Regions from separate parts of the Oceanobacillus sp. B139/18 genome, predicted to be linked through region 1. Evidence: a T-box and tRNA genes for the amino acid it is inferred to sense, from the RefSeq annotation. Region 1 holds a T-box; the other holds one or more tRNA genes.
The links. A T-box is a leader RNA that pairs with one kind of tRNA and senses whether it is charged. The one in region 1 lies ahead of leuS (leucine--tRNA ligase), so its partner is inferred to be a tRNA-Leu.

Region 1 (7,244 bases):
TTTGAAGGAGAGGTTTTTTTGTTTTTAGGAGACTTTTTAAATATCCTCTAAAAAATGAAACCACATTGGGTGGAATGATAAATTTATATTGAAATAGAGTTCCGTAACATTATTGGAGAAGGGGAGTTAGCCTTATGGCTGCAAATCGTCGTTTATTTACTTCTGAGTCAGTTACTGAAGGGCATCCGGATAAGATGTCTGACCAAATTTCAGACGCTATTCTGGATGAGATTCTCTCGAAGGATCCGAATGCCAGAGTAGCTTGTGAAACTACGGTTACAACTGGAATTGTTTTAGTTGCCGGAGAGATTTCTACAAGTACATATGTAGATATTCCTGCAATTGTACGTGAAACAGTACAAGGAATTGGCTATACACGGGCAAAATATGGTTTTGATTCAGAAACATGTGCTGTATTGACTGCTATTGATGAGCAGTCTCCTGATATTGCCGGCGGTGTGGATGTTGCGCTGGAAGCAAGACAAGGACAAGAAAGCGAAGAAGAAATCGAGGCAATTGGTGCCGGTGACCAGGGATTAATGTTTGGTTATGCATGTAATGAAACTGAAGAGCTGATGCCTTTACCAATTTCTTTAGCACACCGTTTATCCAAAAGATTAGCAGATGTCCGGAAGGAAGAGATTATCGGCTATCTGCGTCCAGACGGGAAAACACAGGTAACCGTTGAATACGGTGAAGATAACCAGCCGCTGCGTGTAGATACGGTTGTCATTTCCGCGCAGCATCATCCGGATATTACGAATGAACAAATCGAAGCGGATATTATTAAACATGTTGTCGAAGCTGTTGTACCCGGTGAATTACTGGATGAAAAAACAAAGTACTATATTAACCCGACCGGGCGCTTTGTTTTAGGCGGTCCGCAAGGCGATGTCGGCTTGACCGGAAGAAAGATTATTGTAGACACTTATGGAGGCTATGCCAGACATGGCGGCGGCGCTTTTAGCGGTAAAGATGCAACGAAAGTGGATCGTTCTGCTGCATACGCGGCCCGTTATGTTGCTAAAAATATTGTTGCTGCAGGTCTTGCTGATTCTTGTGAGGTTCAGCTGGCTTATGCGATTGGCGTTGCACAGCCCGTTTCTATCTCAATCAATACGTTCGGTACAGGGGAAGTCAGTGAAGAGAGATTAGTGGAAGCAGTCCGGGAGCTTTTTGATTTGCGTCCGGCAGGTATTATCCGCATGCTTGATTTAAGAAGGCCAATCTTTAAAAACACAGCTGCTTACGGCCATTTCGGACGTACAGATATTACATTCCCATGGGAAAAAACAGATAAAGTCGAAGAATTAAAAGCGTTGACTGCAAAATAAAAAAACGTCAGGTGTTTGAAGATGCCTGACGTTTTTCTTTGGAATAGGATGGTTTTACTCATTTCCGCCCATGTTTGTTTCTTTTAAATAATATTGTCCTTTTTCCACATAGGATTTACGGATGCGGTCCATTTCTTGATAGTCTTTATCGGTTAATTCACGAACCACTTTAGCCGGCCTACCCATAGCTAATGTGCGGGGCGGTATTTTTTTGCCCGGCGGCACCAGACTTCCTGCGCCGACAAAAGCATGCTCCCCGATCTCTGCGCCATCTAAAATAATGGACCCCATGCCAATCAGCGCATGATGGCGTATAATTGCTGAATGCAAGGTGACTTGGTGTCCAACAGTGACATCATCTTCAAGAATTAACGGCATATCAGGACTTTGATGCAGCATAGAGAGATCCTGGACATTGGTACGCTTACCTATTTTTGTCGGTGCTACATCACCGCGAATCACCGTATGAAACCAAATACTTGCTTCTTCTTCAATCGTCACGTCTCCGTTGATTACTGCATTTTTGGCAATGAATGCGGCAGAATCAATAGACGGGGTTATTCCTTTATATGATTCAATCATTTGTATTCCTCCAACTCAGTCATATTGATTAAAGTATATCAAAGGAAATATTATCTGGAAAGGCAGTTCTAAATGAGTTGATTTTAGTACTGAATGAAGGAGAAAGACTTGTTATTCCTATCGTAATCTCCTAATTGTAGGCATATATTCTAAGTCATTTGTTTGATGTGGATAATAAGTTTGAATGTAGATTTATTTCTTTTTATCCTCTACAGATACGCATCTTTTTATGGTAGAATAAATAAGCTGGTTACTTAAGGATAGTAATAACATAAAGAGATAAACAGAAATGCTATTCTAAGTAATTTCCACGTTGTTGATTTGACAATGGGAGCAGTAACAGATGTTCCAGTCATAACTGGAATAAGTAATTGTATAAATCTGTTTTAATCTCGCTATGGATAATGGGACATCCATACAAACAGGCGGACTTTTACAGAGAGAGAAAGTTTTGCATGTGGCGCAGAGAACTGATTTATCGTTAAAAATGGGGTTGTACTTTCATGTTGATTCAAATTGTAATAGGGATTTTATTTTTTATCGGTGTCTATATACTGATAAGCGATGAGCAAAAATGGCTGCGTCTGACAACATTTGGTTATTTTATTTTGCTAACTATTATTTTTGCAGCCGGATATATGAATCAGTTGAACAGCCTGCAAGACCCTGAACTGGGTGACCTTTCTGCATTGCGCGACTGGGTTTATCTATTTGGATATTTATATTCTGTCCCGCTCATGGTTGTATCAGCTTATATTTGGATTCCCTATCCCAAAAAATATAAGACACTTCGCTCCCGTGTGCTCATGATTTCATTTATTATATTTATTATCATGACAGCCGGGCACTTCTTAAATTTATTCTTTCGATTACTATTTTTAGGAATTGCATAAGAAACGCTCTATGATGCAGAGCGTTTCTTTTTTTCGATAGCAATTAAAAAAGGTGCTTGATTTTGCTGATTGATAAATTGGTACCTGAGCACTTGATATTCTTTTTGATTTAATTGTGAAGCGTAAGAAAGAACCGCTTCTTTTTCTTCCCCGCCGCCCGGGTGTCCATAATAAATAACCAGAACGATCAGACCGTTTGTTTTCAGTTTTTTCAATATCGCTTCAACCGAGGCGATGGTGGAGGGCGCTTTTGTGACTATTGATTTATCGCTTTTTGGCAAATAGCCAAGGTTAAAAATAGCGCCGCCAAAAATTTCTTCTTTAATATTGCTATGTATCTTTTCATGGCTGTCCTGAATAAGGGTTACATTATGACAGTCATTTTCGTAAAGTGTCGCTTTCGTATTTTGAATGGCCTGCTCCTGGATATCAAATCCATATACCTTGCCGGAAGGGCCGACAGTCTGGCTTAAAAATAATGTATCATATCCGTTTCCACAGGTCGCGTCGATAGTTGTATCTCCTTCTTTCAGGCTTTCTTTTAAAAGTGCATGTGCGCAGGTTAAAACATTTAATAGCATGTTACTGTCTCCTTCTGTATTTTTTCCAATGGAAATATGCTGTATTTCATTATAACAAGAAAAACGGTAAAATGTTTATTGCTCCGCTTCCAATTGAATAGTCAACAGTCTGTATTATATTTTTCCTCGTGATATGGTTTCCAATTATAAAAATAAGTGTATACTAAGAAGTAAGATACGTCAGGTCAACTTGACACGGAATATTTATTTCATTATAATTCCAGTATCTATCATAAAACGAAAGACGATGAAAAAGGATTAGTAATAGGTTTTATCAGTTTTAGAGAAGCAGTGGGTGGTGAAAACTGCTACTGATAGACGTATGAACTCACCTTTTTAGTTTGCAGTAATGAAATCAGAGTAGTTACTGTCGTTTCATCAACGTTACCGATGTCAAGCGAGCGCTTCTTAGCGTTAATTTGGGTGGTACCGCGGGAATAAACACAGCTTCTCGTCCCTTCATTGGGATGAGTGGCTTTTTTTATACCTGATTTTATAAGAAATCGGGATATAGATGTCCGTGCCGTATGTGATTGAACGATACAAGAGTCAGGACGAAAGGAAGGATTATAATGAGCTTTCAACATCAGGAAATCGAGAGAAAATGGCAAAAATATTGGGATAACAATCAAACATTCAAAACAAATACATTTTCTAATAAAGAGAAATTTTATGCACTTGATATGTTCCCTTATCCATCCGGCCAGGGGCTGCACGTTGGCCACCCGGAAGGTTATACGGCAACTGATATTTTAGCCAGAATGAAAAGAATGCAAGGATATGAGGTCATGCATCCGATGGGCTGGGACGCTTTTGGACTTCCGGCAGAGCAATATGCCATTGATACAGGAAACAGCCCTAAAGAATTTACAGAAGCAAATATTCAAACCTTTAAGAGACAGATTAAAGAGTTAGGCTTTTCTTATGATTGGGACCGGGAAATCAATACAACAGATCCTCATTATTATAAGTGGACACAATGGATTTTCAAAAAGCTTTATGAAAATGATTTGGCTTATATGGATGAAGTGGCTGTCAACTGGTGTCCTGCTCTTGGAACGGTGCTTGCCAATGAAGAAGTAATTGATGGGAAGAGTGAACGCGGGGGGCATCCGGTAGTTCGTAAACCGATGAAGCAGTGGATGCTTAAAATAACGGCGTACGCAGATCGACTGCTTGCTGATTTGGAAGAATTGGATTGGCCGGAAAGCCTGAAGGAAATGCAGCGTAACTGGATTGGGCGTTCCGAAGGGGCTGAGGTGACCTTCTCCATTGAAGGACATGAGGAAACCTTTACTGTATTTACAACACGTCCGGATACATTGTTCGGAGCAACGTATGCTGTTATGGCACCAGAGCATGATTTTGTTAAAAAAATTACAACCGCAGCACAAAAAGAAGCTGTGGAAAAATATTTGCATGACGTACAAACGAAGTCTGATTTAGAACGTACGGATCTTGCCAAAGAAAAAACAGGTGTATTTACGGGAGCCTATGCGATTAATCCTGTTAATGGAGAGAAGATGCCGATCTGGGTAGCAGATTATGTATTGATGAGTTACGGAAGCGGAGCAATTATGGCAGTTCCTGGACATGACGAGCGTGACTATGAATTTGCTTCTGTGTTTGATTTGCCAATCAGAGAAGTAGTCGCTGGCGGAAATATAGAAGAGGAAGCTTATACAGGAGACGGACCCCATGTTAATTCTGGATTTTTGGATGGACTGGATAAAGATGAGGCTATTTCTAAAATGATTGAATGGCTGGAAGAAAATAAAAAAGGGACAAAGAAAATCACGTATCGTTTGCGTGACTGGCTTTTTGCAAGGCAGCGTTATTGGGGAGAGCCGATTCCAATCATTCATTGGGAAGATGGCAGCATGACTGCTGTGCCGGATGAGGAGCTTCCATTGGAACTTCCGGAAATGACCGAGATTAAACCATCGGGAACTGGAGAATCTCCGCTTGCCACGAATGGAGATTGGGTAAATGTAGTTGATCCGGAAACAGGAATGAAGGGCAGAAGAGAAACAAATACGATGCCGCAATGGGCCGGCAGCTGCTGGTACTTCCTGCGCTATGTTGATCCGCATAATACGGAACAGCTTGCTGATCCAAAAGCATTGGAGGAATGGCTTCCAATCGACATATATATCGGCGGAGCAGAGCATGCTGTGCTTCACTTGTTATATGCACGTTTCTGGCATAAATTCCTTTATGATATTGGAGTTGTTTCCACGAAGGAGCCTTTCCAAAAATTATTTAACCAAGGGATGATTCTTGGAGAAGGTAATGAGAAAATGAGTAAATCAAAAGGAAATGTTGTTAATCCGGATGATATTATTTCTTCTCATGGCGCAGATACGCTAAGATTGTATGAAATGTTTATGGGACCATTAGATGCTTCTGTTGCCTGGTCAACAAATGGTTTAGATGGCTCCCGGCGTTTCTTGGATCGTGTTTGGAGACTGTATATCAATGATGATAATTCATTAACAGATAAGATTACAGATGAAGCTGCAACAGAATTAGATAAGGTTTATCATGAAACGGTTAAGAAAGTGACAGAGGACTTTGAGAATCTTCACTTTAATACAGGTATTTCTCAAATGATGGTATTTGTAAATGAATGCTACAAAGCAGAATCAATCCCGAAAAATTACGCAGAAGGCTTTGTGAAGCTTCTTTCTCCAGTCGCTCCGCATATGTGTGAAGAGATTTGGCAAAAGCTGGGCAATGAAGATTCTATAAGCCTTGCTGGCTGGCCTGCTTACGATGAATCGAAGCTGGTGGAAGAAGAAGTGGAAGTTGTTTTGCAGGTGATGGGCAAGGTACGTGCGAAACTAAGCGTTCCAGCAGGTACTGAAAAAGACGACCTTGAAAAAATGGCTTTAAATCAAGAAAGTATAAAAAAATGGCTGGACGGGAAGACAATTCGAAAAGTGATTGTTGTTCCAGATAAACTTGTTAATGTTGTAGCTAATTAATCCATTTTCTCTAACTGAAAACCGGGCTATAATCAAAATTCGCTTGGCAGAAATTGATTATAGTCCGGTTTTTCTATGTTTTCTTTATAAAAAATACTAACTGGAGGAATTATCCAAACGCGGAAGATCTGTTTGCAAGTCTGTTTCTAGCAGCATCCATTTCCCCTCATCATACATCCAAATCGATTCCACGGTTCCAATTCCGTCTGCATGATAAGCACCACTTATTTGCTGAAAGCTCTTAAGACCTTTTTGACCTTCATCGTCTAAGTCAATGATGTCAAAAAATGCAACAGGATCAATCATAAGTGTTGTAGGTTCCAGAAGTTTACCCTGCTCATCGTATAGCTTTAAACGGATATATTCTTCTTTTTGGCCCGAGACATCTAAAATGATGGGGTCTTCATCTGGAAGCAATTGAATGGACACTCGAAAACCATCCATAAATTCCCCTTTCACGGGCTGCTCTACTGGCAGTGGAAGCTCGATAAAATCATCTTTTTCCCATTGATTTAACTGAGAAGTATATAATCCGCCGCTTCCGCCGGTAGGACTCTGATAAAGAATATCCATGACACCGTTGTGAGTTAATTCTGCAAAATGTAATTCGGGATCGTATCCTCCACCATAGTTTATCCGCCATGTTTTATCAGTAGAGGGGCTGGAAATTTCAACCCAAATATCTTGATAATAAACACCATCTGCAGCAAATAATTTTCCTTTTAACTCTAACAGCTCTTTCTCTCCATCTCCTGTAACATCCTCTTCATACGTTTGGATTAGCATCGCATCATTCGAAGCTGCTTCTGCCGGAGCGAAAAAGAGAGCTAAAAACAATAAACTGATATAAGCCATCAATAACACCTT
Region 2 (7,800 bases), on a different contig from region 1:
ATACTATTACTGGACAACAAAGTGAGTAATTCATAGAAAACACCATTCCGCTTCGTATTACAACTTATCGGGAATTATATTTGTTCCTTCTGCTCTTCATTATCTTTTCCATATAATTTCTCCAAATGTTCCAGATGCTCCGTCCCCCAGCTTCTCATTGATACTAATAACGGTTTTAAACCATGACCGTACGGTGACATAGAATACTCCACTTTTGGAGGCACCTGCTGATAAACCTTGCGATGAACAATATCGTTATATTCTAATTCTCTTAATTGGGAAGTTAACATTTTTTTAGTGATTTCCGGAATAGCCCGCTGCAGTTCACTAAAACGCAATTTTTCGTTTTCCATAAGGTGAAATAAAATAATCGGTTTCCATTTTCCTACAATAATATCTAACGCAACTTGAAGCTCTCCACAATTTTCACCTGTCGTTATATTCTTCACTTTTCAACCGCTCCTTTATAAATATATGCATGAACCCCTTATATATCAAATGGTTTCCTAAAAGTAACTAGGTATAAATAAAGTGCCTTCTTCTCAAAAAGGCACTTTAGGTTTATTATAACTCTTGTAATCAAATTAATACAAACTTATTATTTGATTCATTACATCTAAATTTATACGGAGGTTACAGCATGACAAGAATTGGTATTATTACAGGAAGCACACGTGATGTACGTGTTAATTTACAAGTTGCAGAATGGGTTAAAGATTTTGCAGATAATAAAGATATAGACGCAGAATTTGAAATTGTTGATATAAAAGAAAGTGGTCTTGGACGTTTCAATGAAGCAATCCCCCCGCTTATGACAAATAAAGAATACGCAACAGAAGAACAGCGTGCATGGTCAAGAAAAATTGATTCGTTTGACGGGTTTATTTTTGTTACACCGGAATATAATAAAAATTTCCCTTCGTCCCTTAAGGATCATTTAGATTATTTAGGTTCAGAGTGGCATCATAAAGCAGCAGGCATCGTAAGCTATGGCTCTACGCTTGGTATTGCAGCTTCCCTTGCATTACGTACAACGTTATCCAATTTAAAAGTAGCTACAGTTGAACCACAAGGTGCATTCAGCTTATTTAATGACTTTGAGAACATGGCAACTTTCGCACCAATGGAAGTGCATAAACCAAGATTTGGCGAAATGATTGATGATGTTGTCGCTTGGTCCAATGCCCTTAAATCTGTGAGAAAAGAAAAGAGCCTTGTGTAAGTTATATTATCCAACAGTTTATAAAATAGAATAATTCCACTAAAAAAAACAGACACCCTTTCCATTATTGGAATAAGTGCCTGTTTTTTTACAACGGACCAAAACATTATATAGATTTAAAAATTAATATTTCTCCTCTTTAGATTTAGTTACAAGGTACACTAGCGGTCCGCCAAAAATCAATCCTCCTGCTCCTATGCCTAAAAAAACAGCCGTGTATGAGATGAATTCCATTTCCCTGCCTAAAATAAAATCAATTATCATACGGCCAATGGTGATTATTGCAGGGAAAGCAAGCGACCAAAGCAAGATAATTTTTAATCCTTTTGACACGTTATCCCTCCACAAATCCTTCTAGCTATTCTGATACAACCTTTTGTCATATTCATTTCAGGACAATTCTCCCCAATCTCTATACTCAATTCTACTATAATCATAATTTTCATTTTATTTCAAGCGAAGATTATCTAAGAAGATTATCTAAACGGATTCCCATATTTTTCACAGTATTTATAAAATCCATGCTTATACATATACATCATTTTTTTAATATTTTCGGAGGTATCAAATTCAATCAACTCTAAAATCAAATGTGTAAATTCAATCGGAGCTGTTCCGTTTGCAGTGACTAAATTTTTATCTGTTACTGCTTGCTGCTGAAAAAAACTGCTCTTAGCATGATAATTTTCATAGCCCTTCCAAGCATCAACAGAGTTACCCGTATGATTATAATGATTTAGAAAACCGTTTTTCGCTAAATAATCCACAGCTCCGCATATAGCTCCAACAGGTATATTATTTTGAAATGCCGTTTTGATTAGATGCAAAAGCTTTTTATTATCATTATTCCATGTATTCCCGCCTACCGTTACCAATAGATGAGCATCCTCAGGTTCAGAACCAATGATTTAATCGACAGCAGTTCTAAAACCGCCAATGGAACTTACCGTATCCTCCAAAGAAATCGTATGAACCGACCAATCCTCCCTCTGATTTAATGTTGTTGATAAGTAAGCACCTTCCCAATCTGGTATTCGTCCAGGATAAGAAATAAAGCCTGTTTCATAAGCATCACACCACCTGTTAATAATTTACAACCTTGCAGTGATTGCCTCATTTAACTCATTTATAAAATCACTACATTCTTATTTATTAAAGTAATTATACCAAAAAAGATTTATATTATGAATATTATAAATCTTTTATTGAGCTGGTTTATTGGGTTTACATTCTTTCAAGTCAATATGTTCCAGCAACTAGAGATATTTTTAACAGGCTCATCGAAAAATTGGTGAACACGTTAACCTTGAAGCTATCTACTGACATGATTTAAGGTATTTTCCCGTTGCTTTACTAGTTCCTCAAAGCGAAGAACACGTAACCTTTAAAGAACGCCTGGGGCGCTCATCCATTACTACGATAATTAATGTTTAGTTGTTCTCTAGTAAGCAAAGAGAAACTGCTGACAAATTGGATGATTTATTCTAAATCCGAACATTACGATTTTACCATATATTTACATGGCATCAAAATGGCATCAGTAAAACAAAAAAGCACCCATAAAATGAGTGCATAAAAAAATATCAAAGGTCTGCAACCCTTGATATGACTGGTTTGTACATATGATGCGGTCGGTGGGATTTGAACCCACACGGGTTATTCACCCACCAGGCCCTCAACCTGGCGCGTCTGCCATTCCGCCACGACCGCATAATATAAAAAAATGGTGCGGATGAAGGGAGTCGAACCCCCACGTCCTTAACGGACACTGGAGCCTGATTCCAGCGCGTCTGCCAATTCCGCCACATCCGCAAGATAAAAATGGTGAGCCATGAAGGATTCGAACCTTCGACCCTCTGATTAAAAGTCAGATGCTCTACCGACTGAGCTAATGGCTCCTATATATGACAGGTCATTATTTATAGTCCCTATCAATAAAAAAATACTATTATCTGTAATAGTATTATCATGTATTCCTTCTAAAAAGAAAATGGCTGGGCCACCAGGATTCGAACCTGGGGTACACGGGATCAAAACCCGATGCCTTACCGCTTGGCTATGGCCCAACTATAATGGCGGTCCGGACGGGACTCGAACCCGCGACCTCCTGCGTGACAGGCAGGCATTCTAACCAACTGAACTACCGGACCAATTATTTATTTTGATTTCTTAGAAAGATGACCCGTACGGGATTCGAACCCGTGTTACCGCCGTGAAAGGGCGGTGTCTTAACCGCTTGACCAACGGGCCATTATGAAAATTAAAATGGCGGAGAAGGAGGGATTTGAACCCTCGCGCCGCTTACACGACCTACACCCTTAGCAGGGGCGCCTCTTCAGCCACTTGAGTACTTCTCCAAATAATGGCTCCACAGGTAGGATTCGAACCTACGACCGATCGGTTAACAGCCGATTGCTCTACCACTGAGCTACTGTGGAATATAAAAGTAATCAGTCACTATCTATGTAATATCCTAATTACGCAACAACAAGAAATATCATACAATATATCCTGTTTTTTGTCAACAAAAACTGTTGAATTTCTTAAAAAGTTTTTTTCGCTTAGAAAGTTATTCAAAAATCCAAGCCATTCGACAAAGCTGCTGAACAGGTCATTCGCAATGAATGAAAACTGTCATTTCATATCAGCTACATTAATTTATCATGGATCATATTATTCGTCAATACTTAATTGAAAAAAATTAAATCAGATGTAATCTCCCCCTGCATTTTCCACATCGATACCTGGATACATCTACTTTCCTTACTCTTTTATAAACCATTTTACATTTTTGGCATTCATATATATGCTGGTAGCGCTGCTGATTCGAAGGAAGCTGTTTACAATGACGGGGAGAGCCCGTTTTTGCAAGCAATTCTCTAAAATCTTTATCTCGATGCTGGTACCCTTTTCCTTCAATATGCAAATGGTAATGACAAAGCTCGTGCTTAATAATCCCGTGAAACTCTTCCTTATCAGATTCCAGTACATATTTGGGATTCAATTCAATTAATCGTTTACTTGGGATATATCTCCCTCCAGTTGTCCGCAGACGGGAGTTAAATCGTACTTTGTCCATAAACGTTTTATTAAAGAAAGCTTCTGACAGCTGATTAACTAACTGGTACAATTCTTCCTCCGGCATTGGGTCCATCTGTTTCAACCTCCAATATATAAAGAAAGCTTCATTATTTTAATGTTCTTCTTACCTTCCTGACAATTCAAAACATACTTCTTTATTATACGCCATCAGAAATTCCCAAAAATTGTTTAACTGATGACAACTCATTTTAACATAAAAAAGAAGCTGTCGGAACTTCTATTCTCTATCTTATATTTCAGTTATACTAAGAGTTTTATTCTCATTTAAAAAACTTAATTGAGAATTAGTAGAATCACTTATCTAATATATTATTTTATTCTAAAAGAAAACAACACTTTACTAACATTTGCTTAAAAATACGATACCCACCGTCAAGAAGGACTTCTATATCAAAATAAAAAAATGTCATTCAAATTAAACAAGAATATTAATAGCAATCTACTATTTATTATGTTATTATAATAATTGTATTTAATATATAGGAGGGAAACTATCTATGAGTGAAAAAAGAAAAATGACCACTGCATTTGGAGCTCCTGTTCCAAATGATGATGATTCTAAAACGGCCGGTAAACGTGGTCCATTATTAATGGAAGATTTTTGGTTTCTTGAAAAGCTTGCACACTTTGATCGCGAAGTAATTCCTGAGCGCCGTATGCACGCAAAAGGATCCGGAGCTTATGGAACATTAACGATTACTAACGACATTACTAAATATACAAAAGCAAAAGTCTTCTCTGAAGTCGGGAAGAAAACAGACATGTTTATCCGTTTCTCTACCGTAGCTGGTGAACGCGGAGCTGCTGATGCAGAACGCGATATCCGCGGTACTGCGATGAAATTCTACACAGAAGAAGGAAACTGGGACTTAGTCGGTAATAATACGCCTGTATTCTTTATGAGAGACCCTAAACGTTTCCCAGATTTGAACCATGTTGTAAAACGTGATCCAAAAACAAATATGAAGAATGCTGATGCAAACTGGGATTTCTGGTCTAATTTACCAGAAGCACTTCATCAGGTAACTGTTGTTATGTCTGATCGCGGGATTCCAAAATCTTACCGCAACATGCACTTATTCGGAAGCCATGCATACAGCTTATATAATGAAAATAACGAGCGCGTATGGGTGAAATTCCACTTCAGAACACAGCAAGGTATCGAAAACCTTACAAACGAAGAAGCTGCAAAAGTTGTCGGTGAAGACCGCGAAAGTCACCAACGTGATTTGTACACTGCTATTGAAGAAGGAAACTTCCCTAAATGGAAAATGTACATTCAGGTTATGACTGAAGAAGAAGCTAAAAATATGCCTTACAATCCATTCGATTTAACAAAAGTATGGTACAAAGATGAATTCCCGCTTATCGAAGTTGGCGAATTAGAACTGAATAAAAACCCGGAAAACTATCATGAAGAAGTAGAACAGGCTGCATTTGCTCCTACAAACATTGTTCCTGGCATTGGTTTCTCTCCAGATAAAATGTTGCAAGGCCGTCTATTCTCTTATGGAGATGCACAGCGCTACCGTTTAGGCGTGAACCACTGGCAAATCCCTGTTAACTATCCGAAAAACGCGAAAAACTTCCACCCATATCATCGTGACGGCGCAATGCGTGTTGTCCCTTACACTGGCGGACAAGTCAGCTACAGCCCGAACCAATATGGAGAATGGGAAGACAGCAAAGAGCATCAGGAGCCTGCATTACAGCTGGGTACAGATGTAGATGCTGATTACTTTGATTTTGATGAGGACGATGCGCTTTACTACGAACAGCCAGGTAAGCTATTCCGCTTAATGTCTGATGAGCAAAAACAAGCTCTTTTCCAAAATACAGCGGATGATATTGCTCCAGCAACAAAATCAGTAAAACTTCGTCACATCAACAATTGCTATAAAGCTGATCCAGAATACGGAAAAGGCGTTGCAGAAGCAATTGGCATCTCTCTTGATGAAGTGGAAGCTGCAAACGAAGAATCTGTAAAATAATAGAAAAATAAAAAAAGACCTCTCCTTATCTAATGGTGAGCGTCTTTTTTTATGGTTGAAAAAGAGGGAACTTCCCAGCATGGAAGCTCCCTTATCTTATTTATACATTATTGAATCATTGAAAGCGCAATTCTTCCTTTTTGGACATTCACATCATCGACCCAGACGGTGACTACATCACCAACAGAAGCGACATCCATGGGATGCTTGACGAACTGCTTGGACATCTTAGAGATATGCACAAGACCGTCCTGTTTAACACCAATATCAACAAAGACTCCAAAATCAACCACATTTCGCACCGTTCCCTGAAGCTCCATGCCAGGTTTTAAATCTTCCATATTCATGACATTTTTCTTTAATAACGGCTGTGGAAAATCATCACGCAAGTCACGTTCCGGCTTGCTTAATGCCTCCAGAATATCTTCTAATGTCGGCAGTCCAATCTCTAATTCTTCCGCGACAGCCTGCTTGTCTATTCCTTCTATCTTTTGCTGCAAAGGCGCTGTCCCCAGAGCTTGTTCATCAAACTTGAGCTTGTTTAATAATGCTTTCACATGTGGATAGCTTTCCGGATGAATAGGAGTACGGTCAAGCGGTGTATCCCCATCTACAATTCTCAAGAAACCGATCGCCTGCTCATATGTTTTCGCCCCAAGTCTCGGGATTTTCTTTAATTGCTTCCGGCTGGTAAATTTCCCTTCCTCTTCCCGTTTTTTGATCACATTATTTGCAACGGTTTTACTTAAACCAGATACGTACTGCAAAAGAGAGGAAGAAGCTGTATTCACATTAACACCGACTTGGTTAACCGCTGTTTCCACAACGAATGTCAACGAATTGGACAGCTCTTTTTGACTGACATCATGCTGATATTGCCCAACGCCGATGGACTTCGGATCAATTTTCACCAGTTCCGCTAATGGATCCTGTACCCGTCTTGCAATAGATACAGCACTTCTTTCCTCTACTTGTAGATCAGGGAATTCCTCTCTTGCTAAAGCGGAGGCAGAGTACACACTTGCTCCTGCTTCATTTACAATAATATACGGAATATCCAGCTTGTTATTTGTTAATACATCTGAAATAAATTGCTCTGTTTCCCGTGATGCTGTACCATTTCCAATCGCAACCAGCTCTACATTAAATTGATTTATTAAGCTGATAACCACCTTCTCTGCGCCCTTCACATCTTTCTTTGGAGCAGTCGGATAAATCACATGGATTTGATGGACCTTCCCGGTTTCATCCACAATCGCAAGCTTACAGCCAGTACGGAAAGCCGGATCCACTCCTAAAATGACTTTCCCTTTTAATGGCGGCTGAAGTAATAGATTCCTTAAATTTACGGAGAAAACTTCAATCGCCTGTGCTTCCGCTTTTTCTGTAAGTGCACTGCGGATTTCTCGTTCCACGGAGGGTTCAATCAACCTTTTATAGCTATCCTCTACAGCTGCTGTTAATAATTCCTTCATATGCTGCGGG

Region 2: it has a tRNA-Leu gene. The T-box ahead of leuS (leucine--tRNA ligase) is inferred to sense a tRNA for this amino acid. The anticodon was not compared.

The regions. Positions count from the first base shown of each region.
Region 1 is NZ_JBVFXI010000003.1:816-8,059, reverse strand. Features, by position in the region: gene metK (methionine adenosyltransferase) at 135-1,334, shown strand; gene ACZSMY_RS10470 (gamma carbonic anhydrase) at 1,389-1,916, opposite strand; gene ACZSMY_RS10465 (hypothetical protein) at 2,420-2,809, shown strand; gene mnmM (tRNA 5-(aminomethyl)-2-thiouridylate-methyltransferase MnmM) at 2,818-3,390, opposite strand; T-box leader at 3,629-3,852, shown strand; gene leuS (leucine--tRNA ligase) at 3,963-6,377, shown strand; gene ACZSMY_RS10450 (hypothetical protein) at 6,474-7,232, opposite strand.
Region 2 is NZ_JBVFXI010000011.1:34,245-42,044, forward strand. Features, by position in the region: gene ACZSMY_RS21395 (winged helix-turn-helix transcriptional regulator) at 75-440, opposite strand; gene ACZSMY_RS21400 (NADPH-dependent FMN reductase) at 641-1,222, shown strand; gene ACZSMY_RS21405 (hypothetical protein) at 1,346-1,555, opposite strand; partial or broken gene ACZSMY_RS21410 (type 1 glutamine amidotransferase family protein) at 1,699-2,288, opposite strand; tRNA gene ACZSMY_RS21415 (tRNA-Leu) at 2,849-2,932, opposite strand; tRNA gene ACZSMY_RS21420 (tRNA-Leu) at 2,947-3,034, opposite strand; tRNA gene ACZSMY_RS21425 (tRNA-Lys) at 3,045-3,120, opposite strand; tRNA gene ACZSMY_RS21430 (tRNA-Gln) at 3,214-3,288, opposite strand; tRNA gene ACZSMY_RS21435 (tRNA-Asp) at 3,296-3,372, opposite strand; tRNA gene ACZSMY_RS21440 (tRNA-Glu) at 3,401-3,472, opposite strand; tRNA gene ACZSMY_RS21445 (tRNA-Ser) at 3,489-3,579, opposite strand; tRNA gene ACZSMY_RS21450 (tRNA-Asn) at 3,586-3,660, opposite strand; gene ACZSMY_RS21455 (SprT family protein) at 3,924-4,376, opposite strand; gene ACZSMY_RS21460 (catalase) at 4,822-6,315, shown strand; gene ACZSMY_RS21465 (Tex family protein) at 6,423-7,800, opposite strand, start outside.